Regions from separate parts of the Shouchella sp. JSM 1781072 genome, predicted to be linked through region 2. Evidence: a T-box and tRNA genes for the amino acid it is inferred to sense, from the RefSeq annotation. Region 2 holds a T-box; the other regions hold tRNA genes.
What was found. A T-box is a leader RNA that pairs with one kind of tRNA and senses whether it is charged. The one in region 2 lies ahead of metG (methionine--tRNA ligase), so its partner is inferred to be a tRNA-Met.

Region 1: it has a tRNA-Met gene. The T-box ahead of metG (methionine--tRNA ligase) is inferred to sense a tRNA for this amino acid. The anticodon was not compared.
Region 3: it has a tRNA-Met gene. The T-box ahead of metG (methionine--tRNA ligase) is inferred to sense a tRNA for this amino acid. The anticodon was not compared.

What each region holds. Positions count from the first base shown of each region.
Region 1 covers NZ_JBHFQE010000005.1:10,292-21,194, reverse strand. The annotation lists gene ACE1TH_RS19610 (hypothetical protein) at 30-515, opposite strand; gene yabP (sporulation protein YabP) at 618-932, shown strand; gene yabQ (spore cortex biosynthesis protein YabQ) at 932-1,489, shown strand; gene ACE1TH_RS19595 (FtsB family cell division protein) at 1,501-1,878, shown strand; gene ACE1TH_RS19590 (S1 domain-containing RNA-binding protein) at 1,955-2,416, shown strand; tRNA gene ACE1TH_RS19585 (tRNA-Met) at 2,555-2,628, shown strand; gene spoIIE (stage II sporulation protein E) at 2,965-5,487, shown strand; gene ACE1TH_RS19575 (vWA domain-containing protein) at 5,551-6,276, shown strand; gene ACE1TH_RS19570 (protein kinase domain-containing protein) at 6,257-7,216, shown strand; gene tilS (tRNA lysidine(34) synthetase TilS) at 7,235-8,617, shown strand; gene hpt (hypoxanthine phosphoribosyltransferase) at 8,656-9,195, shown strand; gene ftsH (ATP-dependent zinc metalloprotease FtsH) at 9,266-10,903, shown strand, end outside.
Region 2 covers NZ_JBHFQE010000002.1:258,140-269,042, reverse strand. The annotation lists partial or broken gene ACE1TH_RS10695 (RidA family protein) at 1-168, opposite strand, end outside; gene ACE1TH_RS10690 (class I SAM-dependent methyltransferase) at 287-1,045, opposite strand; gene metG (methionine--tRNA ligase) at 1,418-3,067, opposite strand; T-box leader at 3,112-3,372, opposite strand; gene ACE1TH_RS10680 (helix-turn-helix transcriptional regulator) at 3,446-4,390, shown strand; gene ACE1TH_RS10675 (DinB family protein) at 4,452-4,940, shown strand; gene ACE1TH_RS10670 (hypothetical protein) at 4,977-5,354, opposite strand; gene fosB (metallothiol transferase FosB) at 5,358-5,774, opposite strand; gene ACE1TH_RS10660 (Rrf2 family transcriptional regulator) at 5,965-6,384, shown strand; gene ACE1TH_RS10655 (NAD(P)/FAD-dependent oxidoreductase) at 6,449-7,342, shown strand; gene ACE1TH_RS10650 (AzlD domain-containing protein) at 7,404-7,721, opposite strand; gene ACE1TH_RS10645 (AzlC family ABC transporter permease) at 7,714-8,403, opposite strand; gene ACE1TH_RS10640 (helix-turn-helix domain-containing protein) at 8,503-9,060, shown strand; gene ACE1TH_RS10635 (LOG family protein) at 9,173-9,745, shown strand; gene ACE1TH_RS10630 (alpha/beta fold hydrolase) at 9,730-10,515, shown strand; gene ACE1TH_RS10625 (hypothetical protein) at 10,512-10,903, shown strand, end outside.
Region 3 covers NZ_JBHFQE010000001.1:1,151-12,053, reverse strand. The annotation lists gene ACE1TH_RS00090 (ABC transporter permease) at 1-114, opposite strand, end outside; gene tatC (twin-arginine translocase subunit TatC) at 358-1,107, opposite strand; gene tatA (twin-arginine translocase TatA/TatE family subunit) at 1,115-1,303, opposite strand; gene ACE1TH_RS00075 (redox-sensing transcriptional repressor Rex) at 1,322-1,957, opposite strand; gene ACE1TH_RS00070 (ABC transporter ATP-binding protein) at 2,127-4,043, shown strand; gene tsaD (tRNA (adenosine(37)-N6)-threonylcarbamoyltransferase complex transferase subunit TsaD) at 4,074-5,090, opposite strand; gene rimI (ribosomal protein S18-alanine N-acetyltransferase) at 5,068-5,538, opposite strand; gene tsaB (tRNA (adenosine(37)-N6)-threonylcarbamoyltransferase complex dimerization subunit type 1 TsaB) at 5,492-6,238, opposite strand; gene tsaE (tRNA (adenosine(37)-N6)-threonylcarbamoyltransferase complex ATPase subunit type 1 TsaE) at 6,216-6,689, opposite strand; gene thiL (thiamine-phosphate kinase) at 6,703-7,677, opposite strand; tRNA gene ACE1TH_RS00040 (tRNA-Met) at 7,739-7,812, opposite strand; gene ACE1TH_RS00035 (hypothetical protein) at 8,017-8,160, shown strand; gene ACE1TH_RS00030 (trans-sulfuration enzyme family protein) at 8,214-9,041, opposite strand; gene ACE1TH_RS00025 (PLP-dependent transferase) at 9,104-9,271, opposite strand; gene ACE1TH_RS00020 (fluoride efflux transporter FluC) at 9,348-9,704, opposite strand; gene ACE1TH_RS00015 (fluoride efflux transporter FluC) at 9,704-10,078, opposite strand; gene ACE1TH_RS00010 (MgtC/SapB family protein) at 10,193-10,903, shown strand.

The sequences.
Region 1 (10,903 bases), on a different contig from region 2:
CTTAAGCATCTTTTTTGTGGTGAATCTATTTATTCGTATTGGCTCAATTGAGATAGAATGTCTTTTTGAGAAAGGCGTTTCGGTTGATCGAGATTTCGGTGATCATAGAAATAAACATGATGGTCGTCTTGAATGAATACAGCTTTTAGAGGAGCATTCGAAAAAATTTTTTGAATGGCTTCGGCTAGAGTTTCTTCATTTGTTAGTTGCAAAAGTTGAGTTTTTGTAAGTAACAGCCCGTCCATAAAGCGTAAAAAAGATAAAACGGTTGTATGCGCCTCGTAAGAAAACGTAAACGTTGGTGAGATCATAAGCGCAAGCACGGCGTCGATGTGTCTGAGTTGCAACGCTTCGTAATAAGAGGGTGCTTCCGCGCTTTCCATTAAAAATGAGCTTGTACACAGTAAAAGAGAGTACAATTCTTCGTAAATTTGCTCGTATGTGGAGATGGGCGTTGCATCTGCTAGAAATGACGCTTTTTCATTTGTTACTGGGTCAAGCAGTAAGGTTTTCAACAAACAACCCTCCGATCTTTGAATTAAATAGCTTGTTCTACCTTACTGAAACGACGCATAACTATCAAGTAAAGAACTGTTTTTTCGAGGAGCGTGCATAGTATGGATCAGACAAACTACGAGTTTGGAGCACCAATGGGAAGGGAAAGAAAAAACAATGACCATGATATTACGATAAAAGGTCGAAAGCAGTTAGATATAACGGGTGTAAAGCAAGTCGATAGCTTTGATAATGAAGAATTTTTATTAGAGACGGTTATGGGCTACCTATCAATTAAAGGACAGAATCTTCATATGAAAAATTTGAATGTAGAACAAGGGAATGTGTCTATTGAAGGAAAGATTTACGATTTAATTTATGTCGATCAAAATCAGCAAGGAAAATCAAAAGGACTATTCGGAAAGCTATTTAAATAATGACACTGACAGTCCAATTCATGTCAATGTTATCCATGGCCGCAATGGGGGTTTGGCTCGGTGCGGCCATCGATACATACAGCCGATTTGTTGGAAAAAGACATTCCTTTGATAGTAGAACGGCATTGTTGGATCTTTCTTTCTGGACCGTACAGGCTATTCTTATTTTCTACATTCTATATCAAGTGAATTTTGGAGAAGTGCGGATTTTTGTATTTATTGCGCTGCTACTTGGATATGCCATGTACCAAGCGCTATTTAAAAGCTTTTACAACCATGCGCTCGAAGGATTCATTACATTCTTTATGAAACTTTTCTCTCTCCTTTTGTACGTATTAAAGATTCTCATCCTAATCCCTATAAAATGGTTATTGCACATTTGTAGGCGTTTAGCTATGATGATAGTACTTACATTATGGAGTCTTGTCTTCTATTTGCTAGTGAAGCCTATTTATTTCATTCTGTCTCTTCTTGGTGTTGTCAAAGTATTAAAAAAAGGACAGCCTATCTATGAAAAAATAAAGGGTTTCTGCAGCCGTTTAATGAAGAAGAAGTAGAGGTGAGGAAATTGGCGTCTAATCGAGCAACAATTAGAGAAATTGATACAAAGTATATGGAGCAACGGCAGCAAGAATTAGACAGACAATCAAAGCGTCGGAAAGGTTTATTTAGACGTTTAACCTTTATGGGGGTCGTGTTCGGAATAGTAATGATCATTTGTGGCATTACGCTGTTTAATCAAACATCGCAAATCAGTGAAAAAGAAGCTGAATATGAACGTTTACAAGCAGAGCAAGCAGCATTATTAGAAGAACGAGACGATCTCAAACAAGAAATCACAAACTACCAGGATGATGAGTTTATACAGGATATTGCGAGAAGAGATTACTTCTTAACATTCCCAGGCGAGCAAAGAATTAACGTCACAAAGCAAAACAGCGATTGACACGTTTTTTTCCTGTCGAGTATAATGTTGTCAAGTATGGAATTTACCTAAAATTTTAAGGAGGATGTACGTTTTCATGTCCATAGAAGCAGGCAGCAAGCTGCAAGGCAAGGTTACTGGTATTACACACTTTGGCGCATTCGTTGAATTGCCAGAAGGAAAAACAGGACTTGTGCACATTAGTGAGGTTGCGGATCACTATGTTAAAGATATTAATGAATTATTAAAAGTCGGTGATGAGGTAACCGTTAAAGTCGTCAATGTTGAAAATGATGGCAAAATTGGACTCTCGATCCGTAAGGCCATTGACAAACCAGTAGAAGAAAAGAGACCACCTCGTCCGTCTCGCCCTTCTCATTCTGATTCACCACGTCAAAATCGTCAGTCAGGTGGTTTTCGAGGTGGAAGCAAACCACGTGTTACGCCATCTTTTGAAGATAAGGTGAGTCGTTTCTTAAAAGATAGCGAAGAACGTCTAACAACAATTAAGCGTCAAACTGAATCAAAACGTGGAGGCAGAGGCGCAAAACGAGGTTAGTATGCAGCTTGTTAACGTAGCGTCCGTGATATAAAAAGACTGAAGGAGAAAGAGGAGTGAGCAATCACTCTTTTTCTTTCATCTTCTATTGACTTCTTTTGAAAAAAGAAGTATAGTAATAAGCGTCGTGAAAAACATGGCGGTGTAGCTCAGCTGGCTAGAGCGTACGGTTCATACCCGTGAGGTCGGGGGTTCGATCCCCTCCGCCGCTATCAAAGAACAAAGAAGATGATTCTCATTAATGAGGATCATCTTTTTTTGTCGTGGCTGTTGTAATTTCATACAAAGGTAGAGTGTGATTCCGTGTCTAGAACCATTATTTATTTTTTAAACATCTTTTTCTCCGTCATTTCTTGGCAAAGGTAGTGCTAACTTGCGTGAATCTGCTAGCATGGTTTCCATTTTTATTAGCGAATGTGCTTTTTTATTGCTACTGGAGCCGAAGAAGGTCGAAAGTCTTTTAAAAAATGTTTCGTAATTCTGACAAATTCTGTTCATTGCCATTGATATAGTAACGGTACGATATCTGAATAGGTGGTGGGCGCTCAATGAATAAAACAGACAAGTCTACAGGAACACTTTTGGCGACAGGTGCTTTTGAAAGGTTCAATCATGTACAAGCTCGTTTAGTCGTAAGTGGACAAGCATTAAGGAATATGGGTAAAACACTTTTCTTTGAATGGGGATTACTCATTGCGATTGTTGGTTTCTTACTTGGACGAGCGATGATCCTAGCAGAATTAACGCCGTTTATTCTTCCGTTCATTGCTGCAGTATTTTTGTTACGACGAAGTCATGCGCTTATAGCTGGTGTAGCATTACTCGCTGGGACCGTTTTTAGTTACCATGGCGAAATTGCTTACGCGTTCATTGGAATGGGAATCTTCCTATTACTATATAGAGGGGCAAAAACGTTTTTAGATCAGCCAGGAAAATCGCTTCCGTACCTTGTATTTGGAGCAAGTATGGTAACAAGGATAGGGGTTGTTTTTGTTACAACAGGGACAGTGAGCCAGTATTCGTTAATGATGGCAACGGTGGAAGCCGGCCTAGCGTTTATCTTAACGATGATCTTTGTTCAGAGTATACCGCTCGTTACCGGGAAGCGAGGGGGACAAGCATTACGAAATGAAGAAATTATTTGTTTAATTATCTTACTTGCTTCTGTTATGACGGGGACAATTGGATGGGCATTAAATGACATTGTGATGCAGCATAGTCTCGCCCGGTATTTAGTACTTATTTTTGCATTTGTTGGGGGAGCGGCTATAGGTTCAACTGTGGGGGTTGTGACAGGGTTAATCTTAAGTTTAGCGAGTGTGGCTAGTTTGTACCAGATGAGCTTGCTTGCTTTTGCGGGGTTATTAGGTGGTCTATTAAAAGAAGGGAATCGTCTCGGTGTCGCATTTGGTTTATTAGTAGGAACACTGTTAATTGGTCTTTACGGCGACGGTGGTGGAAGTCTTGCTGGAACGGTCGCTGAAACAGGGATCGCCATTGCGTTGTTTCTCTTAACGCCAAGGGGGTGGCTTAAGACGATTGCAAAATATATCCCTGGGACAGTCGAACATTCACAAGAACAACAGCAATACTTACGCAAAGTACGAGATGCGACCGCGGGAAGAGTTGAACGCTTTTCGTCTCTGTTTCAAACGTTGTCTAATAGTTTTAAAGTCCAGCAAAAGAGTGATGAAGAACAACATTCAAATGATGTGGATGTTCTGCTTAGTCATGTGACGGAGAAAACATGCCAAATGTGCATGATGAAAGAAAAGTGTTGGGTTCAAAATTTTAATCAAACGTACGATTCCATGTCAAAAATGGTGGACCATATTGAAGTGAACGGTACGATGAACGATCCAAAACTACAGCGGCAATGGAGAAGTCAGTGTCGCAAACCTGACCAAGTGATTGCGGCGATCAATATGGAAACAAATCAATATCGCGCAAATAAAGAACTTAAAAGACAAGTTCAAGAAAGTCAACGATTGGTAGCTGACCAATTATTAGGGGTCTCCAGAGTGATGGGGGATTTTGCAAAAGAAATTCAAAAAGAAAAGCAACCTCATTTAATTCAGGAAGAATATATGGTTGATGCGCTTCGTAGTGCTGGGATGGATGTTGGTCATATTGATATTTACAGCATTGAAAGTGGGCGAATTGAAATTGAAATGAGTGTTCAGTGCGATCATGCAAACGGAGAAGCGGAAAAGGTGATTGCGCCAATGTTGTCCGATTTGGTAAAAGAAACGATTATGTTAAAACGAGAGGAGCCGAAATTTTATGCAAATGGATACAGCCATATTTCGTTCGGGTCGGCGCAACCATTTGTAATGGAATCTGGCGTGGCTAAGGTCGCCAAAGGGGGAGAGTGGTTATCAGGAGATAATTATTCGATGATTGAACTAAACAGCGATAAATATGCGATCGCCATTAGTGACGGTATGGGGAACGGTGAAAAAGCATACTTGGAGAGTAGCGAGACATTGGCGCTTTTACAAAAAGTGTTGCAGTCAGGCATTGAAGAAACCGTTGCGATTAAATCTGTTAATTCCATTTTGTCACTGCGAAATACAGAGGAAATGTTTTCAACACTGGATTTGGCAATGATTGATATGCATGATGCACACGCGAAATTTCTGAAAATTGGTTCGACACCAAGCTTCATAAAAAGAGGTGAACGTGTATCAAAAGTGGAGGCAGGCAACCTTCCAATGGGAATCATCCCAGAATTTGAAGTCGAAGTTGTCCATGAACAACTTCGGGATGGCGACTTGTTAATTATGTGTAGCGATGGAGTATTAGAAGCGAAGCGATCCATTGAAAATCGTGAGCAATGGATGAAGCGCGTTATATCAGAAATTGAAACCGACGATCCTCAAGAAGTAGCGGACATTATTTTAGAACGGGTCATTCGTTCGGAGGAAGGAAACGTGATAGAGGATGACATGACCATTGTGGTCACTCAAGTAAAATTACACAAACCGAAATGGACGTCAATTCCAATCCATCCAAAAATCCAAAAGCCGAAGAAAGGAAGACCATTTTTTAAGCAGGCGACGGGAACATAAGCGTATAAAAGCGTTTCTTGATGGCGATGCTTGTAAGACTATGGGCTAGCTGGAGGGAACGCGATGAAAGGGACATTAAAACAAATCTTACTGATAACAGACGGGTACTCAAATGATGGTGAAGATCCAATTGCAATAGCTCGACTGGCGAAAGAATTTGGCATTGCTGTAAATGTCATAGGGATTATGGGTGATCAAAAAGAAAATCTTCATGGACTTAATGAAGTGGAGGCCATTGCCGATGCTGGAGGTGGTGTCAGTGAAATTGTATACGCCAAGCAATTGTCACAGACTGTGCAGGTTGTTACTCAAAAAGCAATGACGCAAACGTTGCACGGTGTCATTAATCAAGAATTAAAGCAGATCTTAGGAAAAGAAGAAGAGATGGACGCTCTTCCTCCTGAAAAAAGAGGAGAAGTGATGGAAGTCGTCGATGAAATTAGCGAAACCGCTCAACTAGATGTGTTAATCCTAATTGATACAAGCGCGAGCATGGCAAATAAGCTCAGCAAAGTTCAAGAGGCGTTAGAAGATCTTTCAATCGGGTTAAATTCGAGAACAGGGGAGACGTCCTTTGCTGTTTATACGTTCCCTGGTAGAAAGCAACCAGTGGAAAAAGTAATGGACTTTTCTCCGACTTTGAACCGTTTAAATAAATTGTTTAATAAGTTAGCATCAGGAGGACTGACGCCAACAGGGCCTGCTCTTAAAGCAGCGATTGAAATTATGAGAGGCAATCGTTCAAGAAGGAAAGTTATAGGTGATGTAGATGAACAACTTTTCGGCTAAAGAGAATGAGGTCTCTCCCGGCTTAACGATTGTGGGCAAATGGAATGCGCGCAGCTATACACTTATTCGTCAATTAGGTGAGGGCGTCACTGGTGTTGTATATCTTGCACAGTCCATTGATGGAAAAGTAGCAATAAAATTTGGGCTGGATCAAATGTCGATCGCACAAGAGGTCAATGTGCTTAAAGAATTAAGTAAGGTTCAAGAGATTCGTCTTGGACCTTATTTACATGATGTTGATGATTATCAAGCGACGCCGATGAGTCGTGCCATCCCGTATTATGTAATGGAGTATATTCAAGGTGTTGATTTTTTAAGGTTTATGAGTGGGAAGGGAAGCGAGTGGCTTTCTGTCGTCATCATTCAGTTACTCACACAACTACAGCAGCTACATGAAAGGGATTGGATTTTCGGAGATTTAAAACCTGAAAATATTATCGTAACGAAACATGCTTCCCAGGTCAGGTTATTAGATGTTGGTGGCACAACAAAAAAAGATCGAGCAATTAAAGAGTATACAGAATTGTACGATCGCGGCTACTGGGTTGGTGGATCACGAAAGGCTGAAGTGAGCTACGATCTTTTTTCCGTTGCCATATTAATGATCCATTGTGCGTATCCTAGTCAGTTAAAAAAAGAAAGCCATAAACCACTTGAACAACTGAAAAAACAAATAGAACGTTCAGAGCAATTAAAACCGTTTAAGTCAATCATTTTGGGGGCGCTACAAGGCCAATACCAAAGTGCAGAGAATATGAAAAATGAGCTACTTCACTTAAAATCAACAAAGAAGACGTCTTATTCTTCAGCGGAAATCAATACTTCTAGGATGACAAGAATAAAGAAACAGCGTCAAAAGCATGCCATAACCGATTTAATTTTCTTAATCGCTTTTGTTGGACTCTTGATTATTCTATACTTATTAGTATCTAAGTTTTAGTCAAGGAAGGCGAACGAGTTGAAACAGCAAATTCAAAACTTTATTGAAGAAAACGATTTGTTTAAAGAAAATCAAACCATTCTCGTGGCTGTATCTGGTGGTGCTGATTCAATGGCGCTCTTGTCCATCATGCAAGACATGAGAGTTGAGTGGTCGTTAACGCTTCACGCCGTACACGTGAATCATCAACTTCGAGGCGAAGAGTCAGAAGAAGATGCTCGTTTTCTAAAGGAATGGTGTGCAGCACGACAGATTCCCCTTGAACAAAGAAATGTCGATGTGAGCGCTCAAAAAATAAGTGATCATGTCGGGACTCAAGCAGCGGCCCATACGGTTCGCTACCGGGCATTTGAGGAAGTCATGAGAAAAGTAAATGCCGATGTTTTACTGACTGCACATCACGGGGACGACCATGCAGAATCAACATTAATGAAGCTAAATCGTGGCACAAGCCCCTATCGTAGACTTGGGATCACGCTAGAGCGGAATTTTGCAGTTGGCAAGCTGGTAAGACCGCTTTTATGTGTCAATAAAGAGATGATTGTAAATTATTGTCGCACCCATCATATTCCATACCGAAATGATTCGAGCAATCAATCGGAAGCGTATACTAGGAATCGGTTCCGTAAACAGATTATGCCATTTTTAAAGGGAGAAAACCCTTTAAACTACAAACATATTCGTCGTTATGAAGAATGGCAGCATGAGGATAATGAATTTTTAATGGAGCTGGCGAACGAAAAATTAAAGAATCTTATCATATCTCAACGTGATGGCGCCGTAACAATCTCACGTTTTGGTTATCACGAACTAGCGATTCCTTTACAAAGAAGGTTGATTCATCTAATATTAAACTGTCTGTATAATAAAGAGAAGGCACGTGATTTCTCTTCATACATAGAGCAAGTAGAGCATTTCTTAAAAAACCATTCGAAATTTGCATCAATTGACTTACGTGATGGTCTTAAAGTTTATCGACAAAACGACTGCTATAGGTTTACACAAGAGGATTCTGTGGAATCAGATAACTACTGTTTAGAACTGAAGGTACCTGGTGATGTGATGACGCCGTTAGGGATAATGAAGGCGGAATTTAGTCAAACTTATACGACGGAACATAAATCGAGTGTCATGATTCCGTTAAAAGACTTGTCCAGTCCTCTCTATGTGAGGAATCGTCGATCAGGTGACCGTTTTTATCCAAAGGGATTAAACGGATCAAAAAAAGTTAGTCGGGTCTTTATTGATAAGAAAATTGATTTCCCGAAACGGCAGAGCTGGCCTATACTCGTCAATGGGATGGACGAAATCTTATGGATACCTTTACTACATAAGGCCGAAATTTCCAAACAAGAAGCAGATGATCACTATGTCCGAATTACGTTTTTAGGAAATACTTAAAAAGCAAATGGACAATAACAGGAGGTACGTGACGGTTGATGAAGAACGACATGAAAGAGATTTTACTAACGGAAGAACAAATCCAGAAAAAAATTAAAGAATTAGGGCATACTATTACGGAAGAGTATAGTGATCGCTTTCCACTGTTTGTTGGTGTATTAAAAGGTGCTCTTCCTTTTATGGCTGATTTAGTTAAGTCTGTTGATATTCATTTAGAAATGGACTTTATGGACGTTTCAAGCTACGGAAAAGGATTAGTCTCTTCTGGAGAAGTGAAAATCGTCAAAGACTTGGATACAAAAGTGGAAGGTCGTGATGTTCTGATCGTCGAAGACATCATCGATAGTGGTTTAACATTAAGTTATTTAATTGAGCTCTTCAAATATCGTAAAGCAAAATCAGTAAAAGTGGTCACGCTCCTTGATAAGCCTGAAGGTAGAAAAGTTGATTTAGTACCTGATTTAACAGGTTTTATTGTGCCTGACGAATTCGTTGTTGGGTACGGCTTAGATTTTGCAGAACGTTACCGAAATTTACCGTATGTCGGAATTTTAAAGCCGGAAATTTATGAAGGCTAATCGTTGGTATCCTCAAAATGGTTGTGGTAAGATAGGTTCAGTTTTTGTTGGACGTGGGAGGAGGTAAAGAATGAAAGGACGTACATTGCGTACTGTCTTAATATTAGTTTTGGTCATGGTAGTTGTAATTGCTGCAGTGAACGCAGTAACGAGTGATCAGACTGAGACATCTGAAGTACGATATGATGAATTTGTTGAGAGACTTGAGCAAGGCGAAGTTGAAAGTATAAACGTTCAGCCAGAGCGTGGCGTTCTTATTGTAACAGGACGTTTTACAGATCAAAATGAAGATGAGAACTTTGTTACATCTGTGTTTAACTCTGAGGTTACAACTGGTTTCTTAGCGGAAATTGATAATGTTGAGATTTCCATAGAACCAGAAGAAGAACAAAGCAACTGGTTTACAACGATTCTGTTTATTGCCCCATTCTTATTAATCGTTCTAATTATTATCTTTATGATGAGCTCTGCCCAAGGTGGCGGTGGCGGTGGTGGAAACCGCGTCATGAACTTTGGTAAGAGTAAAGCGAAGATGGTTAGTGATGAAAAGAAAAAAGCGAAGTTTAAAGACGTTGCTGGTGCAGATGAGGAAAAGCAAGAACTTGTTGAAGTGGTTGAGTTCTTAAAAGACCCAAGAAGGTTCTCAGCTATTGGTGCACGTATCCCTAAAGGTGTCTTACTAGTAGGACCTCCAGGTACAGGTAAAACGTTGTTAGCAAGAGCTGTAGCTGGTGAAGCAGGCGTCCCATTCTTCTCCATTAGTGGTTCAGATTTCGTAGAGATGTTTGTTGGTGTAGGTGCTTCTCGTGTACGTGATTTATTTGAAAATGCTAAGAAAAATTCTCCATGTATTATCTTTATTGATGAAATCGATGCAGTCGGTCGTCAACGTGGAGCAGGTCTTGGTGGCGGTCACGATGAACGTGAACAAACACTTAACCAATTACTTGTAGAAATGGACGGATTTAGTGCCAATGAAGGAATTATTATCATTGCAGCAACAAACCGTGCAGATATTTTAGACCCTGCGTTATTACGCCCAGGTCGATTTGATAGACAAATTCAAGTGAATGCCCCTGACGTTAAAGGCCGTGAAGAAGTTCTTCAAGTTCACGCTCGTAACAAGCCTTTACGTGAAGACGTGAAACTCGATTTAATTGCGGTTCGAACACCAGGCTTCTCTGGTGCTGATTTAGAAAACCTTCTAAATGAAGCTGCCTTAGTAGCTGCAAGAGACAACCAGAAAGAAATTGGCATGGAGCATATTGAAGAAGCTATTGACCGTGTCATTGCCGGCCCAGCTAAGAAGAGTCGTGTGATCTCGAAAAAAGAGAAAAACATTGTGGCTTGGCATGAAGCAGGACACACTGTTGTCGGCGTGAAACTAGAAAGTGCAGATACGGTTCACAAAGTAACCATTGTACCTCGTGGTATGGCTGGTGGTTATGCGATGATGCTTCCAAAAGAAGATCGTTATTTCATGACGAAACCAGAGTTACTTGATAAAATTGTTGGCCTTTTAGGTGGACGTGTAGCGGAAGAAGTGCAGTTTGGTGAAGTGTCAACAGGCGCCCACAATGACTTCCAACGTGCAACGGCGATTGCCCGTAAGATGGTAACGGAATATGGAATGAGTGATAAGCTCGGACCAATGCAGTTCGGTTCAAGTTCTGGCGGTCAAGTATTCCTTGGTCGCGATATTCAAAAC
Region 2 (10,903 bases):
ACATTTTCTAATGCTAGTTTAAGCTGATCGATAGGTTCTTCAGGTACGGAACCGTCTAAAGCCTTGCCCTGATAACGTTAACCACCTACACGGTTCTGCGATTTCCATTTGATGTACGTACGGCGCAACTGGCGGATGGACAGTTTGCGGATTTCGGGTAATCTTCAACATTATTCACCTTTCATGTTTAAATTGAACACGAACTTTAGTGTTTTTTGACAGTTTATTTCCTGGGGAATTAAAAGTTTGACGATTGGTGAGATCACATCAACTCAATGAGTAACGTTTAAAGTCGAATCGCTTTAATTAAAAATCGGTGTTGAATGAAGTCAATGTAGCCACATTGTTGGATTCTCTCATGAATCTTCTTCAAAGAATGTTCATACGTTTGAACAGAGAAATCAGGTACTTGCCAAGGGATGGCGTGCAAATAATAAATAATGGCGCCAACATCATAAAAACGTTGGACCCCAACATGTTCTTGGGCGTCAACAATCTCAAGAGAGGTACCTGAGAACAGATTTAAGGATGAGCTTATATTCCAGCCCGAATACGTTTGATCGATTTCAGCGCCTAGAGCGATGTTTAAATCACGACAATCTAAGCCACCAACTTGTTGTGTTAAAAACGTTCCGCCTTTTTTTAATAGACGAGCTAGTTCCTTCACACAGAAAGAATCATGTTGATTTAAGATTAAATCAAACGTGTTCGTTGGTAAGGGGATGTGGTGATCATCTTCGAAAGAGACAACATGAACACCAAGTGGCTTTAAGCGGTTTCGAGCAATTTCTAGATTCGGTGCATATCCTTCTGTTGCGTAAGCGATTTTTGGGAAGGGCTGTAATCGTGAAAAAAACTCCCCTCCGCCAGTCCCCATATCCAGAACGGCTTCTGAATCTTTGATTAATGAAAGAGCTAGTGAACCATAGGACCACGGCAATAAACTACTGCCAAACCGTCCTAACTTAGAAAGGTGGGAAAAATCCCAGCCAGAAAAAATTTGATTTTGTTCTGATACATAATAGTCAAATAAATGATGTGTCATCGTTTCTCTTCCTCCATTCATCATTTGTCGTAAGAAAAGCTTGATGATGAAGGAGGTCCGCGAATAAAAGATGTATTGTTTTATAAAGGATGGTAGAAGGTTGGCAACGTTGTCAGCTCCTTGATTTGATTATAAATAGTATTTCAAATGAGAAAGACAATTGTCAATCTTAATTCTGAATTTTTTATTTTTTGTGTTTGCTTGAGTTGAAAAAAGAGAATAGATACTTAAAAAAGTAAGGAGGCATAAAAATGGATTCTCTTACCCTCTGGTTAATTGTGTTAGCCATTATTATCTTCTTTTCATTAGGAATGATGGCTTATACATCAGTAAAAAAATGATGAAAGGGACATACTCTTAAGCCCCTTTAAATCAATTTTCTTTTTTAGTGGCTAAATGATTCAAACGCTCAATTTCTTCATCAATGACGTCAACGTCGATTCGCTCATATAGTGGGTGGAATTGTTTTATTGGCAATCCTGATGGCTCAATTGATTTCCAGGTAAAAGAGTCAAGATGCAGTGACTCCTTGATTGCATGACTTGAGAAAGGTAAAAATGGATGGAGAAGCTGAGCATAGTTAACAATCATGTACAAACATTGGTATAACGTATACGCGCATGCGTCGGGATTCTGTTTCAATTGTGCCCAAGGTTTCCGCTCGTCAAAATATTTGTTAGCAGAGCGAATTGAAGAAAAAATGTCTTCAATAGCACTTTTAATCTCTCCTTTCTCAATTTTTTGTCCGATGGTTACGTAAAGCTGGTTAACACTATCTCTATGTTTCTGGTCAATGCTATGTTTTGGGAGCGTACCGTTAAATGATTTTTGAATAAATTTCACGGTACGTTGAACAAAATTGCCGTATGCTCCTAGTAATTCACTATTGTGACTGTAAACAAATTCACGCCACGAGAAGTCGCCATCTCGTTGTTCAGGCGCGTTAACAGTTAGGTAGTAGCGAATGGTATCAGCATGAAAACGTTGAAGAAGATCAGGTATCCATACGGCCCAATTTTTGCTCGTCGAAATTTTTTGGCGCTCAATTGTCATATATTCGTTTGATAGAATATAGGTCGGTAGACTAGAATTTTTTCTTAATCCCATTAAGATTGCCGGCCATATTAATGTGTGAAAAGGAATATTATCCTTTCCATGAACATAGTAAGAGCGAGTGTCGTTTTTCCAAAACGTTTTGTACTCTTTTCCTGTTAACTTGCCCCATTGTTTGCTAGCTGTATAGTAGCCTGCAACTGCTTCAATCCAGACATAAATTTTCTTATTGTCGGAGCCTTCAAGTGGGACAGGTACGCCGTAATCAAGGTCTCGCGTTGCCGCTCGGTCTTGCAACCCTTCATCTAGATAACGTTCTGTTAACATAACAGCATTTTCTCTCCATACATTTTGTGCTTTTGCTTCGTTCACATAAGCTCTTAGGTGGTTTTGGAAGTGAGAAAGAGTGAGATCGTATTGTTCGGTGTTTTTAACTCCGGGCTGTTGAAGACAGATTTTACAACGTCTGTTTTCCAACGTAGTCGGATCAAGCAATGTTGCACAATGGTCGCATTGATCGCCTCTAGCATCCTTTCTGCATGTTGGACAAGTGCCTTCCACATATCGATCTGGCAAAAACTGTGTGCAGTGATGACAATAGACTTGTTCAACCGATCGCTTAGTTAGATGGCCATTTTTTAATAATTGTAAGAACATTTCTTGAACGGTTTGATGATGATCTTCAAGATCCGTTCTTGTATAAAGATCATAACTAAAGCCTAAATCTGTAAAATTCTGCTTAAACTCTTCGTGGTAGCGATCGGCAATCGTTTTTGGGGAAGTCTCTTCTTGACGTGCACGAACCATAATCGGTGTCCCATTACAGTCGCTACCAGAAACGTAAAGCACTTTTTTACCTTTTTGACGAAAATATCTAGCTAATACATCCCCCGAAAGTAAACTGGCGATATGGCCAACATGTAAAGAACCATTTGCATAGGGCCAAGCGCCTCCAATAAAAATTGCCATTGTTCATCCCTCCTAAAAATAAAAAAACTCGCCCTTAGAATTCATCTAAGGACGAGTGTTATACCCGTGTTACCACCTTTGTTTACTCGTTATTCACATAACAAGCCTCAATAAGTACGGAACGTCATGACGTTCGTATACCCAGGCATTTGTAACGAGTGACTATGCTCGTCACCACCTAACAGCTTGCTCGGCGGTGCTGCTCAGAGACCATGTTCAACCAATTGTTCTTTGCTTCTTTTCAGCACCCGAAGCTCTCTGTCTAAAGACGTTGATTGGTTTACTTTCCTCATCATCGCGTTTTGTGTATATTGTTTCTTATCATAGCAGGAAGTAAGATAAAAGCAAGTAGAATTTTCAGAAGAAAAGGGTGAACTGATGTCGAAATCAGCTCGATTGATCGAAATGATGCTTTATATTAATGAACGAACGAAATTTACGGCTACGGAACTATCCGAACATTTTCAAGTTTCGTATCGGACGATCTTAAGAGATTTAGAAGAATTGAGTACGTTAGGTGTTCCTTTTTATTCTGAAGTTGGACACGGAGGGGGATACTATCGAATCTCCGAAAAAATGCTCCCACCGTTATTTCTAAAAGAAACAGAGGCAGTGGCACTTTATTTTTCCTTTCAATCGTTAGCATATTTTCCAGCTCTGCCTTTTAAGACAGAGACCGATTTTGCGTTAAAAAAGTTAAAGCAGCATTTTTCGAAAGAAGCACAAGAAACAATTGAAAAAATGAGTGGAAGGATTGTTTTTTGGAATCCATTACGTCCTCATCCGACGCGTTACTTAGAAGAGCTTTTGCATGCCTCTACGAGCAGCACGCCTATTCAAATTACATATCAAAAAGAAGATACACAGATGGAGCGAGTAATTCAGCCGATTGGTCTTTATAGTTCCTATGGATTCTGGTACTGTCCCGCTTATTGTTTTGAGAGAAATGCAATTCGGTTGTTTCGGGCTGATCGTATTCTTGCTGTTAAAAAAAGTGAGAAAAGACCAGTAGTGCTTCCATATGAGTCGGTTCTTGATTGGTTACACCAACTGGAGGAAGAATGTGAGCACCCTCGTTCTTTCATAGTGGAATTAACACGAACAGGTGTGAGGAAAGCTCAATCGATATTGGACTTGGAGCGATTCATCCATGTAGCAGAGAATGGTGAAGGTCGAATTCAAGCAATCGTTCCGCTTCAGGAAGTTCGATATTTTACTGACTTGATTTGGAATTTAGGTTCGGAGGCGACGATAAAAGAACCGCAAGAAGCGATTGACTTGATACAAGAGAAATTGCAAAAGCTATGGGGAAATTATCAGTAAGGTGACAGTTTTTGTCACGGTAACCATTTATACTTGAAAGTAAAGAAAGGAGTTGGCCAATATGAATGCAGTCCAATCGATAAAAGAAACGGCGTTACACGAGCTTGAAGTAGGGTTTCGTTCAATTGAAGGGTTACTTAAAAAACTGAAGAAGGGGGATTTACCCTATCGACCTGCTGAAAACATGCGTAGTATAAAAGAGTTAATCGCGCACCTCATCGCCATTCCAGAAGTTGATTTAGCTATCATGCAAGAACATCCCGCAGATCATATTCGAGCACTAGAACAAAAGTACGAAGCGTTAGCCACTGCTGAAGATAAGGTGAAACAGATGTATAGTGGGTTTGAGCAATATAAGGCGTATGTGATCTCTTTGTCTGATCAAGATTTTTTGACGAAAAAAACAGCCCCTTTTTACTTGGAAACGGGCTCAACCCAAATTCAATGGCTAATGGAAGTAGTCACACATGTATTCCATCATCGTGCCCAACTGTTTACCTACATGAAACAAAGCGGCTATGACATAGATATGTTTGATTTGTACGTGTGAACGTGAAAAAGAGGGCGATGATGCAGCGCTGCCCTCTTAAAGTTGCTGTTGAATTTCATTTGCGAGAAACCATTTGTCATGATCGCGACTCCAATTCTCTACTGTGAAAAGACGACTTATCTGCTCCCCATTTTTCTCCACAATTAATTCATAAAAAACAACGGCTTCATTGTCGTTCTTCATTCGAATCAGACGATTATTAAATCGTTTCTTTGCACCTCTTAATTCATTGACAGACTGCTGCATACCAATTAAAGCTTCCTCTTTCGTGAAAAACAATGGTTTTTCACTTGGTTCATAGAAAAAAGTAACAAAGTACGAGTCTGTCATCCTCTCCAATTTACTAGTATTACCTGTCTGCATGGCATCATGCCAATCCAAAATAAATTGATTATGCACTTGTTCAAGTTTCATTGATTAATAAAATGTCAAATGACTTTTTTCTGTGCGATAGTAATCGAGTCGATCTTGTAAGGTTCCAGTGTGGTACTCAAATTTGTGCCCGTCTGGGTCGGTAAAGTAAATCGACTGTTTGTCTTTTTTGTCTCGGGTTCTTCCGCTAAGAATGTTAACATTTAACGCTTCCAGCTTCCTCCACGTATTTTCGTATTCTTCATCCTTTATAGAGAGAGCAATGTGGGTATAGGATTGGCCAATCTCGTTTCGAGGAATGCTTTCCTCTACGTTAAGCGCAAGCCAGATGCCATCTAAATCGAAATAAGCTAGTTTTTCTCCTTTTACGAGGAGGGTTGCGCCTAGCGCTTGTTCATAAAACCGAATGGACTTTCCTAAATTCGAAACAGAAAAGGTTATGTGGTTAATGGCCAATCGAATCACTCCAAGCTAATAGATTTTAAAACAATTCTCTTTTTTGTATAATGAAAACAGAACTTTTAGATATCTTTTCTTAATCTTAGTATGCAAGCGTGAAAGTTTCAAATGAAAAAATTGACGAGCTTCTTTACGCATGCTACACTCAATTAAAGATATAAGAGGTCTGTAATAACGTCTGTAGGTGATGAACATGAAATATTCAAAAGCGACAAACTATGCGCTGCATACGATGGTCTTTTTAACTACGGTAGAAAAAGGGCGCTCAACAGGCGTGGACGTCTTAGCGAAAAAACAAGATGTGTCACCAACGTATTTGTCTAAAATCTTAACGAAGCTTGTAAAAGCAGGGTTAGTGGATTCAACACCAGGGGCAAATGGTGGGTATAGTGTAGCGCCTCATCGAAAAAGCATCTCATTTTTAGATGTTATTCATGCGATTGAAGGCCAAACGGTCATGTTTCGCTGTTCATCTGAGCATGATGATGCGGAACAGAGTCATGATTGTCTAATTGAACAAGCGATGACAAACGCCGAAGACCGGTTAAAAAAAGAGCTAAGTGAAACGTACATTGAAGAGATTGCTATGAAAATGACTGCTGTCAAAGAGTAGTCATCCTCTTTTTATTGTTATTACAGACATAATGAATCTATAATATCTAAGAAAGGGTGTTGACATGATAGACGCAGTAATTATTGGTGGAGGACCTGGCGGATTAAGTGCGGCTCTCGTATTGGGAAGAGCCAAGCGTGAGGTTATTTTGTTTGATGAAGATCAACCACGGAACCAAGTAACGGCACACTCGCACGGCTTTATTACACAAGATGGAGTGAGCCCGGTGACGTTTAAAGAAAACGCGCTTGCAGACTTAAAAAAATATCCGGGTATTCAGGTTGAGAACCAGCGAGTAACAAGCGTTAAAAAAGAAGGAAATGTCTTTGTTGTTGAAGCAGAAGATAAAATGGTGAAAGCACGTAAAGTTTTACTTGCGACTGGCTTGAAAGATGGTTTACCTGAGGTTAAAGGGGTTCATTCATTTTATGGGAAAAGTCTATTTCCTTGTCCATTTTGTGATGGCTGGGAACTTCGTGATCAACCGTTGCTTGTACTTGCAGAGAGTGATCATGCATATATGTTCACGAAAATAATCTCGAACTGGAGTAAAGATTTAGTGCTTGCTACGAACGGCAAGAACCTTTTAACAGCTGAACAAGAGAGAGAGCTGATATCGAGAGGGATTCGAGTGATGGATGAAAAAGTCGAGTCTCTAATTGGTGAAGAAGGAAAATTGACGAGCATCCGTTTTGAAACTGGTGTTGAATTGGAGCGTGTTGGAGGATTTGTTACCAGTCAATTGCAGCAAGCTTCTTCGTTAGCGGATCAGCTTGATTGTAAAAAGAACGACCAAGGTGGATATGAAGTCGATGAGTCTGGTCAGTCTAGTGTTGAAGGGGTCTATGTCGCAGGAGATATGACCATGAATCAAGCACAGCAAATCGTTCTAGCTGCAGCGAATGGAAGTATGGCTGCAAGTCGAATGGTTGCCGTACTTGCATTTGAAGATTTTTAAACGAGACCCCCGTCATGTAACGACGGGGGTATTGTTTGATTTTAGATTATTGCCGCTTTTCTTAGAAAAATGTGCGCGTTAGGACTCCAGCTAGTACTCCAATCACTACTGAGAGAAAAAACCGTTTGGAGAAATAAAAAATAAGTCCTGTACATAAACAAACGAGTAAAGTTGGGTAAGAGATCAGAGTAGATGAGGTCTTTTCAATCGTCAACACTTGTTTCATCAATAATGTTGTGAGAATGGCAACGGGTACATACTGAAAATAAAGTTCCGCTGTACGGTTTAGTTTAATGTTGCCTAACAAGTTCAATCCAATAAAACGAATGGAAAACACAATAATGGCTAATAGGCCAATTAATAACCACTGATCAGTCATCGCGTACAACCTTTCTTTTGATTTGAATACCTACAAGTGGTGCAATCAAAGCGGAAATGATAATGGTTAAGCTGTTTCCTGGATAAAGCCATTCTAGAGATAATGTAATGATGATGGCTACTGCTACCGTAACCCACGCTGCAATATGCGTTAACGCAGGCATAAGCAAAGCAGTAAAAGCAGCAGGAAAGGCAAGATCTAAGCCAAATCTCAAAGGATCAATTTGATCCCCTACCCACACACCTAAAAAAGAAGAGATTACCCAAGCAATATAAAACAACAGCGTCACAGTAAAGAAATAAGGAAGGTCGGTTCCTTTAGTAGCAAACCGAGCCTTCGCAAGAAAATAAGGTTCATCGGAAACACCGAAAACACTAAGAAATCGCCATTTTTTACTCATGCCACCAAGGTCTTTGGATAAATCCATTCCATACAAAAAGTCACGTAAATTTAAGAGAAAAGCAGCGAATAAGATAGCTGGAACAGTTGCACCAGCCACATACATTGCTACGGCAACGAGCTGAACGGAACCAGCAAATAAAAGAAGTGACATCACGGTAGCAGCTATAACTGAAAAATCGGCTTGATTGGCAAGGATTCCATAGGAAACACCGTATGAAGCGATTGCAATGGCGACAGGTAAACCATCAGCGAGCGCCTCTTTTAATGAACGATTAACCATGACTTCTCCTCTCGATGTATTGTATACTAAACAATATGTATATTTAAATTGACTTTATTGTATATTATAATAAACTTTCTGTAAATTAAAATAGTTGAGGTGAGTACGATCGAAGGAAATGTTACTCGACAAATTGGCGAACGAGTTCGGACATTACGTCATGGAAAAGGTTATAGTCTTGAAGGTTTTGCAAAGTCTATTGATATAAGTAAGCTGACGTTACTAAAAATAGAGAAAGGTGAAGGGAATCCGACACTGTCTGTTGTTTGGAAGATCGCAAATGGTCTTTCAGTGCCTGTTTCCTCACTCTTAATGATTGAAGAAGATGTTGAAGTAGTGAGAAAGCAACAATCAATCGAATTGGCTAGTCAAGATAAGAGCTTTGTAGTGGAGCCTTTGTTCCAAAAAAAACATTACGAACTATATCGAGGTTATTTGCAGCCCGGTGCTGTCTATCAATCTGAGGCACACGCCCAAGGTGTAAGTGAAAGTATTACCGTAATGGAAGGTGAATTGGAGGTACAGATAAAAGAAAAACGGTACCACTTGATGCAACATGATGCCATTCGTTTCCGTGGGGATCAACCACATGTTTACGAGAATCCTACAAGTGAATTAACGGCGATTCATTTTGTGATTTCGTACGAAGGTTGGTAGCCTAAGCGTTCTTTGCAACATTTTTATTTAAAAACAGGGGAACGAAGAAAACTGTCGAAACGTTATTTAGGTAGGAATGAGAGTATTTAGACAGAGAGGATTTTCAAAGATGATAAAATCATTAGCTGTTTTTTGTGGATCTAGTAGTGGAGTAAACCCTATTTATATCGAAGAGTCGAAGCGTCTGGGGGAATTACTTGCTGACCAGAAGCGAACGCTCGTTTATGGTGGTGCGCAAGTAGGATGCATGGGAGCGATCGCCGATCAAGTGTTAGAAAAAGGTGGTCACGTCTTAGGCGTCATTCCGAAAAAATTAAAGCGAGTTGAAGTGGCGCACAACCATTTGGATGAGCTTTATGTTGTTGATACTATGCACGAACGTAAAGCAAAAATGGCGGAACTGGCAAATGCGTTTGTGGCGTTGCCAGGAGGTGCGGGAACTTTGGAGGAATGGTTTGAGGTGTTTACTTGGGCACAGCTTGGTTATCATCAGAAACCTTGTGCTATTTTAAATGTAAATGGCTTTTATGATCCGCTTTTATCAATGATTGATCATACAATTGAGCAAGGGTTTATGAATCCTGCCTATAAAAAGATGATTCTTGTTGCCTCAAGCCCTGAAGACCTTTTGCGAAAATTAGATGACTATCAGCCGACCTATCTATCAAAGTGGAGCGAATCGTGAGCGCAAGGCTCTCGTTTCAAGAAACAGGTAATAAGGACAGCCCCCTCCTCTTCTTTATTCATGGTGGAGGGGTGAGTCGATGGATGTGGCAAAAGCAAGTTGATTACTTTACTACGTATCACTGCATTGCTGTGGATTTGCCTGAACATGGCCAGAGTAGAGAGGCTGGGAATTTTTCAATCGAGCAGAGTGCAAAGCAATGCTTTTCCTTAATAGAGGAAAAGGCAGCCAATAAAGCTGTTCATCTTATTGGGTTCTCACTCGGGGCCCAAGTTGCGATTGAAATGTTATGTCAGCATTCTATTCGAATCACTTCTGCAATGATTAACAGTGCCCTTGTGAGTCCGTCATCATTATTAAACCGGAGTGTAGCCTATACTGCTCAATTCGCGCTCCCTCTGGCAAAGTGGGAAAGGTTCGCTAAAGCACAAGCAAAAATGTTGTCCATACCAGAAGACCAATTTCAAATTTATTTTCACGAATCGAAACAGATGCGAGCACAGACATTTGCTCGTGTGATGAAAGAAAATTCATCCTTTTTTATCCCACCGTCTTTTCGCAGTGTATCGACGAGAATGCTCGCAACCGTCGGTGAAAAAGAATCTCGTCTCATGCGTAAATCACTACTTGACTTGACCTATGCAAATGAACACTGTCAGAACCTTACGATAAAAGGGTATGGTCACGGCTATAGCCTTGCTAACCCAAAGGCTTTTAATAAACTTCTTCAACGGTGGGTTGAAAAAGAAGAATGGTGGGATGACAATTGAGACACATCATCGCAACAGAAACAGCTGATCAGTGGAAGAAACAAATGAAAATGAAAGAGCAGCTTGAAGATGAATTTAATCTTTTTTGTGAAAAAGTGAACGATGCGTTTTTTATTGTTGAAAAACCGAATACAATCATTTGGACGCCTGCAAAACATGTCATGAATACATTTTCGACAGTACCAGTTCCAGCTTTTACGAGAGAAAATCAAATCTATCTTACTGGTGATCTTTCAGAGTGGTCGAGTTATTTTCTGCAACTTTTAACAAAACCCCCTCAAACCAATGTAAAGCAGTATTTTGAGCGTTTTAATCGAAAAAGTTTGTTGACGATAGTAGGGCATGAATGGATGCACCATTCGAATTTATTTGTTGATGATTTTGACGA
Region 3 (10,903 bases), on a different contig from region 2:
TGCTGCTAAAACCGTTTCGGCTAATGTTTCGTTTACTGTTAAATAAATCCCAACACTCACACCAATGGCAATGGCGATCATGATGGCAAGGCCAACAAGCATGATGTGTTCCATTGTTGAGTTAAACATACTTGTCGAATTAATTTGCACAAATTCAATAAATTCTCTCAGGTGAGCCCCCTCCTTTTCATGTAAACTATCAGTACCCTATTATAAAGCAAATGAAACAAAAAGAGACAAAATTTTTCAAATCTCGATTCTTTTCTTACCTCCCCCAAAAAAACAGTTGATTATAACAAACACAGAAAAAAGACGATTAATCCTTAGTAGAATTAACCGTCTTTTGTCCAAGCTTCATTACTGTGCTTCACTATGTGATTCTGGTGAAGGTCTCGTATATTTACGGTAAGTTGCACGTGAAATGGCGATACTAATCTCATACAAAATGAGCATCGGTAATGTAACCAGTAAATGTGACATCAGTTCTGGAGGTGTAATTAAGCCTGCAATAATAAGTAAGACAAAGTACGCATACTTTCTAATTTTCGTTAACAATTGTGGTGTTACGAGACCAATTCGTGTAAAAAACATCACGACAACTGGTAGTTGAAACAAAATACCAAATGGTACCGTTAATTGAAACAAAAACGAAAAATATTCGTTAATGCCGTACATTTCGTTAATGTCCAAACGATCTGCCATCGTACTCATAAACGACATAACGTACGGGATTAATATAAAATAAGCGAATGCAAACCCTGCAAGTAAAAGAAAAAATGAGATCGGAATATATGCAAGCGTCGCTTTTTGCTCTTCTTCTTTTAAACCAGGTGCAACGAATGCCCAAAGTTGATAAAGAATTACAGGTATAACGAGCACAAACGCAACAATCATCGCAAAATTAACGTAAATTCTTAAAGGATCCGTTAATCGAAAAGCGTGAAACGGCATATCGACTGCTTGAGGGGCAGTTTGCAAGTAAGAAATAACCGGGACGGCTAGCATAAAGCCGCCAATCAGCGCAACTACAAAAAAGACGAGGATTACGAGAACCCTGCGTCTTAATTCCACTGCGTGATCCATAATCGACATATCTGATAGAGGAATATTCTTTTTATGCTTTTTCTTTTTGAACATTTGCTGGCTTGTTATCCTCGTCATCATCGGCTAAACCTTTTGTTGCATTTTTGAATTCTTTCAACGTACTACCTGCAGCTTTTCCAAACTCAGGTAATTTCTTTGGACCAAAAATAATCAATGCTACAATCGCAATGATAATTAAACTTCCTCCTGATAATGGCATGTGTGTATGCCTCCCTTTTTAAAGTGGATAGTGTTTCAAGAAATATACAAGCGCTTGCAATTCAATTGCAAGATCAATATGGTGAACGCGAATATGTTCAGGTACTGAGAGTCGTACCGGTGTAAAATTAAGTATGCCGCTAATGCCTGCTTCAACGAGCTTGTCCGCACTATTTTGCGCTTGTGATGCTGGTACGGTTAACACAGCGATCGCTGTATCGTTCATTCCAATCTCATCAATCTTATTCCAGTCATAAATAGGTACATCGCCAATCGATGTGCCAATCTTCTTTTCATCTACATCAAAAGCATGGGTCATGACTGTACTATTGTTTTTAGAGAAATTATACTGTAGTAAGGCTGTTCCCAAATTTCCGACGCCGACAAGAATAACATTCGTTCTCTCATCTTGATCGAGTGTATCTCGAAAAAAAGAGAGAAGATATTGTACATTGTACCCATATCCCTTCTTTCCTAACGCTCCAAAATATGAGAAATCTCTGCGAATCGTTGCTGAGTCTACTTTAAGCGCTTGACTCAACTCTGTTGAGGAAACCCGTTGCTTGCCTGATGTGTGAAGATTCTCTAGAAACCGATAATAAAGCGGCAAGCGTTTTGCTGTTGCTTGAGGAATCTTTAGTTGGTCTGATTTCATGTCCGCCCCTTTCCGAGCATCAAGCTACATTCGCAACTTGCTTCCCCTCTATTGTACACCATTTTTCGTAAAATGAAAGAGCTCCCATAGAATGATTTGTTGTTGTTTGTTTGTCATTTGATGTAAACTGATGACAGTATAGAAATTTGTTTGTAAAGGTTGACTAAAAATGATTGTATTACAATGTGTGAACGTCTCAAAGTCGTTTGGCGCCGAGCCAATTTTAGAAAACGTTAAACTAGAAGTTCAGTCCAATGAGCGAGTTGCATTAGTCGGACGAAATGGTGCTGGTAAATCAACGTTATTAAAGATGATCGTTGGAGACATGGGTATTGATTCAGGCGACATTGTCATTCCAAAAAACGTTGAACTGGGTTACCTTTCACAGCATACGGACTTAAAATCAACGAAAACCATTTGGGATGAGATGGTAACTGTTTTTGAACCACTTATTAAAATGGAAAAACAGTTGCGGTCTCTAGAACAACAAATGGCAGATCCACTGCCTGATCATGCGTACACAAAGCTTTTGCAAGAATATGATCAAATGCAAAATGATTTTAAAGAACAAGGCGGCTATCAATATGAAGCCGATATTCGAGGGGTTCTTTCTGGTCTTCATTTTCAACAATTTGATTATGAAACACCGATTTCTTCGTTATCCGGCGGGCAAAAAACAAGGCTTGCTCTAGGAAAACTTCTTTTATCAAAACCCGCTCTTCTTGTTCTTGATGAGCCCACAAACCATTTAGACATGGTGACACTTACATGGTTAGAAAATTATTTGAACAATTACCCAGGTTCACTTTTAGTCGTTTCCCATGATCGCTATTTTCTTGATCGTCTAACGACAAAAGTCGTTGAGCTTTCGCGCCATCAAACAACAACATTTCACGGCAACTATAGCTTTTATCTTGAGGAAAAAGCAAAGCGTTATGAACAAGAGCTAAAGCAATTTGAAAAGCAACAAGCAGAAATTGAAAAACTTGAAACCTTCGTTGCAAAAAACCTTGTCCGGGCTTCCACAACAAAACGAGCGCAGAGTCGGAGAAAGCAATTGGAGAAGATGGATCGCCTTGAACGCCCTCAAGGAAATGAAAAATCAGCTTCGTTTGGGTTCGATATTGTTCGTCAATCTGGGAACGACGTGCTTACGATACGTGAACTGGAAGTGAAGTACGACGATCATACCGTTTTCTCGAATATGGATCTTGCGCTCACACGAGGCGAATCGGTCTGTTTATTAGGCGATAATGGTACAGGGAAAACGACCCTTTTAAAAGCTGTTACAGAACAAATCGATTATACTAGTGGGCAAATTTTGTTTGGTAGCAATGTTTCCGTTGGCTACTACGATCAGGAGCATGCAAAACTTCAAAGCAATAAAACGGTGCTCCAAGAAGTTTGGGATGAGTTTCCCGGGACCGTGGAAAAAGAGATTCGCAGTTTACTCGGGCTGTTTTTATTTAGTGGCGATGATGTTTTGAAGATTGTCTCTTCCTTAAGTGGTGGTGAAAAAGCAAGAGTGGCTTTAGCGAAGTTAATGATGGTAAAAGCGAACCTTCTTATCCTTGATGAACCGACCAACCATTTAGATCTTGATTCAAAAGAAGTGTTGGAAGCCGCACTAATCGATTATCCAGGTACCATTTTGTTCGTTTCGCACGATCGTTATTTTATTAACCGAATCGCGTCACGTGTTGTCGAGTTAGAAAATGGGGTAACAACAAGCTACCTCGGTGACTATACCTACTACTCAGACAAGAAAAAAGAAATGGCTGAACGAGCTGCACTTAACGACGAAACGACGAAAACGATTGAAGCAACACATGCTGAACAAACAGATAAGACCAATTATCAACAAGATAAAGAACTGAAACGTTTGGAGCGTCAAAAGGAAAGGCGCCTCCTTGCAATTGAAGAGCAGATCGAATCTCTAGAGCTTGAAAATCAAGAACTTGAGACACAGATGCTCGAACCTGACGTCTATTCAGATCACGTTAAAGCAAAAGAGATCCAAGACCAACTTGCATCAAATGGACAAAAGATGGACGCTTTAATGGAAGAATGGGAATCGTTGCAGTAAAAAAAGAGAGTAGCCGCTACTCTCTTTTTTCTATAATGACTGCGAAAATGACGTTAACGGCATTCCTGGTCGTCCATTCATATTAAGTTGGCCTTTTGCACCGTTTATCCACATTTGGTGAGCACACGCCCCAATCATCGCTGCATTATCTGTACACAAATGCAGTGGTGGAATCACAAGGTCTACGCGCTGTGCCAAGCGTTCTTCCAACCCTTTACGTAACCCTTTATTTGCAGCTACTCCTCCTGCAACTAACACTTGCTTAGGCTCATATTGCTCATAAGCCGCCACCGTACGTGTTACTAATACATCAACGACGCTTTCCTGGAACCCTTTTGCTAACGCTGCTACATTCGTTTCGATCCCTTTTTGCTGATCGTTATGAATTCGATTTAAGACAGCTGATTTTAACCCACTAAAGCTAAAATCGTAGCTACCTTTTTCAAGCCAAGATCTTGGCAGCTCAATTTCTTCAGTGGCTTCTAATGAAAGTTTTTCTACGTTCGGCCCGCCAGGATACGGAAGTTTCATGGCACGTGCAGCTTTATCGTAGGCTTCCCCTACTGCATCATCCCGCGTTTGACCAATTTGTTCAAACTGACCATCTTTTTCCATCAAAATGAGTTCCGTATGCCCGCCAGAGGCAACCAGTGCTAGAAGCGGAAATTCCATTGGCTGTACTAATTGATTTGCATAGATATGACCTGCAATATGATGGACGCCAATTAACGGGAGTTGATGCGCAAACGCAATCGCTTTAGCGGTATGAATTCCAACGAGTAACGCACCAACAAGTCCAGGCCCCTCCGTCACTGCTACAGCTGTTAAATCAGCAAATCCTACATCCGCCTGCTCCATCGCTTCTTCCACAACGGCTGTCACCGATTCAACATGATGCCTGGAAGCTACCTCCGGAACAACGCCTCCGAATCTTGCGTGACTTTCCATTTGCGTTGCGACAACATTTGCTAAAACCGTGTCTCCGTTTTGAATGACTGCCGCAGCGGTTTCATCACAGCTTGTTTCAATTGCTAATATGATTGTCATTTAACATCACCCACATTACCCATGCATCTTCTTGATTATCTGCATAATAATTTTTTCGAATCCCAGCTTTTGAAAATCCCAGTTTTTCGTAAAGTCCTTGTGCAATTTCATTGGATGCTCTTACCTCAAGTGAGAGCGTTTTTGCCTCAACCATTTTTAACCACTCCATTATCGAGCGTAATAAGTATTCACCATAAGAATGTCCTCGTCGTGCTTCGAGAATGGCAACGTTTGTAATTTGCGCTTCATCTAATACTTTCCACAAGCCGCAGTAGCCAATAATCGCTTCATTTTCTTGAAGTACAAAATAATAAGCATAATTGTTTCTTGTTAATTCGGCTTCAAACGCTTCTCTTGTCCACGGAGTTGTAAAAGCTTCGCGTTCGAGTACAAGAACGTCGTCAATATCTGCGAACTCCATTCTCCTTACTTGAACGTTCGGTTTCATTTCGCTGTTGTTCATGCTGCCAGTTCACCTCCGCTTCAGGCAGTCGGTGATAATCTGGCGTAAATGCATGAACATTCTCCACAGGTTCTTGACGTAAAGCAAGAAGGCATAATGCACCTGCACGCGCACTCGGTAAAGCACCAGGGGTAAACATCGCTTGGTCTCCTAATTCAGCTTGAATTGCCTCTTGATGTAGAGACACATCTTCACCAACAAACAAAATACGTTGATTCATCGTTTTCAGCTGTTCTAAAAGATCTGCAAGCGATTGATGTTTTTCAGCTTCTTTTGCAGAAATCGTCCCGTCTTCTGTTGCTTGATAACACGCAGCAAAAACAGTCCCTCTTCTTGCATCAATAAGAGGAACAATCATTCCATTAAAGTATCGACCAGCTTCTGCCATGACGGCTAATGTCGATAGCGGGATTAACGGAATTTTCAACGCCCAAGCCAACGACTTTGCAGTGGTCACAGCCATTCTTACACCAGTGTAGGAACCTGGCCCCTTTGCAACAGCAATCGCATCCAAATCAGCTGGCTTTAGGTCCACATCTTGTAAAACATGTTCAACTGCTGGCATTAATCGCAAAGCATGGTTTTTCTTTAACCACGTTGAATATTCCGCAATTACTTGTCCATCTTTACAAACCGATACGCCTAGACGGTAAGAGGACGTATCAATTCCCAATATCGTTGTCATTTAACCACTCCTCTAAACGCTTTACATGTGAAGCTCCTTTTGCTTTAAACGTTAACACACGCTCTGTCTCACTCACTTTTTCTATCTTCAATGAAAAATAAGTAGTTGGAAGCATGTCTGCAATCAAATGAGCCCACTCGATAACCGTGACACCCTCCCCCTCTATATACTCTTCTAGTCCTAATTCTTCTGCTGTTTCTCCAACACGATAAACATCCATATGGTAGAGAGGCAACGTTCCTTCATACTCTTTAATAATCGTAAAAGTTGGACTTGTAATCATTTGCTTCACATGTAATCCACTGCCTAAGCCTTTGACAAAATGTGTCTTACCAGCACCCAAATCGCCATCAAGTAACAAGCAGTCACTCGGTAATAAAACAGTTGAAAATGAAGACGCCCATCGTAACGTCTCTTCTACTGAATATGATCTTAATTGATACGATTGCATAACGAACACTCCACTAATTAAAATGATTATAGCCACTTTTAGAAATTAAAGACTCGGTTTCGCCATTTCGCATAAACACACTCGGGGAACCGGACCGGACATACCCTATCTCAAACAAGTCGTTTTGAGCACTTTTTTGTAGCTGCTGAAAGGTTTCTCGAGACGTAGCACCGATTAGCTGAAAATCTTCTCCACCGTTAAACAGCCAATCAAGCTTACGCTCCAAACTTGCTGTCTCAATACTCGGCAAAACCGGCGTCAGCTTTGAGTGTTCAATAACAATTTGCTGTTTACTCGCCTCCGCTAACTCCATCGCTTCACTTGATAATCCATCACTAATATCATTTAATGCGATCCGTTTGTTCACTTGCGAAAAAAGCATGCCACTATCCACCTGAGGTTCGGGTTCCTGATGGACTTGAATACACACTAATTCTTCATTCGTAAATGGTTTATTATTTTTTTGTTGTAATAGATGCAATCCAGCTGCGGAACGACCAAGAGGGCCTGTTACGAATACAACGTCATTTGGTTTCGCTGTGCTTCGCTTTAACGCTTGACCTTTTTTAACTGTCCCAATCGCCGTGACAGATAACATTAATTGTGAATCACTCGAAACCGTGTCGCCACCAATTAAATCCATTTGATAGCTAGCGGCAATTTGATTCATTCCTCTATAAATTTCTTGTAACTCTTCATCTGTCCACGTCCGAGGAATCGCAAGTGTAACAAGATAATATGCTGGAGTTGCGCCCATTGCAGCAAGATCACTTATGTTAATTGCTAAGGCTTTTCTGCCAATTTGAAAGGAACTTAGTGTATCTTTACGGAAATGAATCCCTTCCACCATTGCATCGACACACACGACTTGTTCCGTTTCATTTGACGTTTTGTACACCGCTGCGTCATCACCAATTCCAATTGATAACTGCTTCTGAAAATAATGATTCGGTGTAATGCTCGTAATAAAGGAAAATTCATCTCTCATGGTCTGTACACTTCCCTCTAGATAAATAAAAAAACCGAGAGGGCATCTCGGTTCATTGGTATTGCGGGGGGCGGATTTGAACCACCGACCTTCGGGTTATGAGCCCGACGAGCTACCAGACTGCTCCACCCCGCGTCGTTATAAAATTACCACGATCTATTTTTTAAAATAAGATCAATGCGTTGTTTTAAGTAGTTTTCCTAACAACAAAAATAAATATACCATATATTTTTAAATGATACAAGTTTTTTTCTCAAAAAAACTTCTTGTCAATCTTGTGAAAGAGGAGTATGATATGAAAAATAAACACAGACTAGTTATCTTTGAGGAGATGTTCGTATGAAAAAAGCATTTCGATTAATGGTTCTTGCGCCAGTGGGGTTACTTCTAGGCATGCTACTATTACCTGCATTCCTCGTGACAGACGTAGCTTTATTTTCTCAATTTATTGAGTCTATTATTATAGGAAACCAAAAATCTTAATAGCTTATTATTGACACCACCAAGTCATACACACACTACTTGGTGGTGTTTTTTTATGCTTTCTTTAACGCATCTACAAAATCATTTATAATATCTCGATGATCCTCGATTCCTACAGATATGCGAACATCTTGCGAAATAATCCCAAGTGCTTCTCTTTTCTCAATAGGAACGGAACGATGGGATGTTCCAACTGGATAAGAGATTGATGTCTCAACCCCTGCCAAAGTCGGTGCAATCTTCACAAAAGAAAAGCCAGAGAAAAATGCGTGAATATCAACCTCTTGCTTTAAACGAATGGTTACAATTGCACCATTCCCGAATGAAGATAAGGACTCTGAATAGTTAACGTGCTGAACTTTCGGTTGTTTTTTCAGATAATCAGCAAGCATTGCCGCATTGCTAGACTGTCTTTCCATTCTCACACCTAATGTTTTTAAGCCTCTGCATGTTAACCAAGCTTCAAAAGGGCTTAACGTCGTTCCCATCGTAATCACAAGTTGTTTTACTCTTGAAATAAGTGGCTCACACCCAACAACGACTCCTGCTGTAACATCACTATGCCCTCCTAAATATTTCGTTGCACTATGAACAACCAGGTCAGCTCCAAGCGTCAATGGTTTTGCGAAATAAGGGGTTGCAAACGTATTATCAACGATCACATGCAGATGATTTTCTTGCGCAAATTGCACCATAGTTTCAATGCTTTCGACGCGAACATGTGGATTTGTAACGGACTCACAGAAAAGCGCTCTTGTATTCTCTTTCACCGCTTTTTGCCAATCTGTATGAGGTTCAACAAAGCTCACTTCAATTCCCATATTTTTTAGCTCTTGTTCAAATAACGAATATGTCCCGCCATATGATCGCCTGATCGACAAACGGGCAATACTGCACATAATATGGCCGACATTCCTGAAGAGGTTGCAATGCCGTCATCTGCTTATTCTAGCAGCGCTACACCTTTGCCGAGATCATCGGTATTTGGATTTCCATAGCGTGAGTATAAATATTCCTTTTCCCCGGAAAAATACGATGCCATACCATCAAGACTCTCAAACACAAATGCAGATGTTTGATAAATAGGTTTTGCCTTACTTTTGTTTTTCATATGTTCATTCCCGTAAAAATGTACTGAATTCGTATAAAATGCCTTTTTCTCTCCACAATGCAAAACCCTTTCTCTCTTATAGCATAAAATTGATCCCTAACCAAAAGCCAACACCAGACCCGACAATCGTTAACGCAATGTACAAAAGTCCTCTCCATGCGTGTCCATCTTTAAAACATTGTACCGCCTCTATACTAAATGTCGAAAACGTTGTAAACCCGCCGAGAAAATAAATGATGAAAGATTCCAATATTTCGTTAAACGAGAATCCAACAGCAATACCTAAACACGCACTTCCAACGATGTTCACGAATGTTATAACCGTAAAAAAACTTGGCCAGTTAAATCGCTTTGCTAAAATCTCACCGATTGTATAGCGAAGAAACGCTCCTGTGCCTCCACCAACCGATATAAGAAGGAGTGTGAACATCATTACATCGCCCTCTTACTCATTATACGCATCCCGAACCAGGCTAATAAAATACCACCACACACGGATAAAAGAAGGTATACACTAGCTAATAGAGAATTTTCAGTAAGTAACGAGAAGAAATCAGCTATAAACGTTGACATTGTAGTGAATCCGCCGATAAATCCGACTGTGATGCCTTTTTTCACAGTTTGTGATACGTTTATTCGCTCATTAAATGCTTGAACAGCTAGCCCCATCATAAAGCTACCAGTAAGATTTGCAATGAAAATTCCGACCCACTCATGGCCTGGAAAGATATATGTAAGGCCAAATCGGGTTAGACCACCTAACGCCCCACCAGCCGTAACGGCAAACCATGTATAAAAGGGACGCATGATTCACCCCCTAGAAATGTTAAACTGATTTTACTATAAGCAGTCGCTTTCCACAAGATCTTAAGCATTCTTGTTTATCTAGAAAAATAGACTATAAAGAAAGGTGTGATTTCATTGGGAATTGTGTTACTAAAATTAAGTATTGCCTTATTCTCTGGCTTTTTAATTGGTATTGATCGTCAAATTAAACATAAACCACTAGGTTTAAAAACAAGTATGGTCATCTGTATAGCTAGCTGCTTAATTACGATTGTTTCAGTTGAAGCGTACCTCTATTTCTCAAGCACAGAGAATGCACGACTTGCTATGGATCCTATGCGATTAGCAGCACAAATTGTTAGTGGCGTTGGTTTTCTCGGTGCAGGCGTAATTTTAAGACGAAGCAACGACGTCATATCTGGATTAACTACTGCCGCCATGATCTGGGCAGCTTCAGGAATTGGCATTGCCATCGGAGCCGGTTTTTATATAGAGGCATTCTTGTCAGTCTTACTAATATTGATTGCCGTTAACGTTATTCCTGCATTATTAAAAATCATTGGCCCTACTTCTCTCAGTCAAATTGATGTTTCACTAAAAGTAGTAATGGCTGAAGAAGCCACTTCTACCCACTTAATTAAAAGCATCCAGCGAAAAGAAAAAGGTTGGAAGAAGCGAAAAGAAAAAAACATTATTATCCATGATGTAAAAATTAGAGACATTGACGACAATAAACAACAACTAGACATTCTCTTATCCATTCCACGCACTATGTACATGACACAACTGTATGATATTGTGAAAAAGATTGATCACGTACAAACTGTCGCAATTGAACAAAAATAG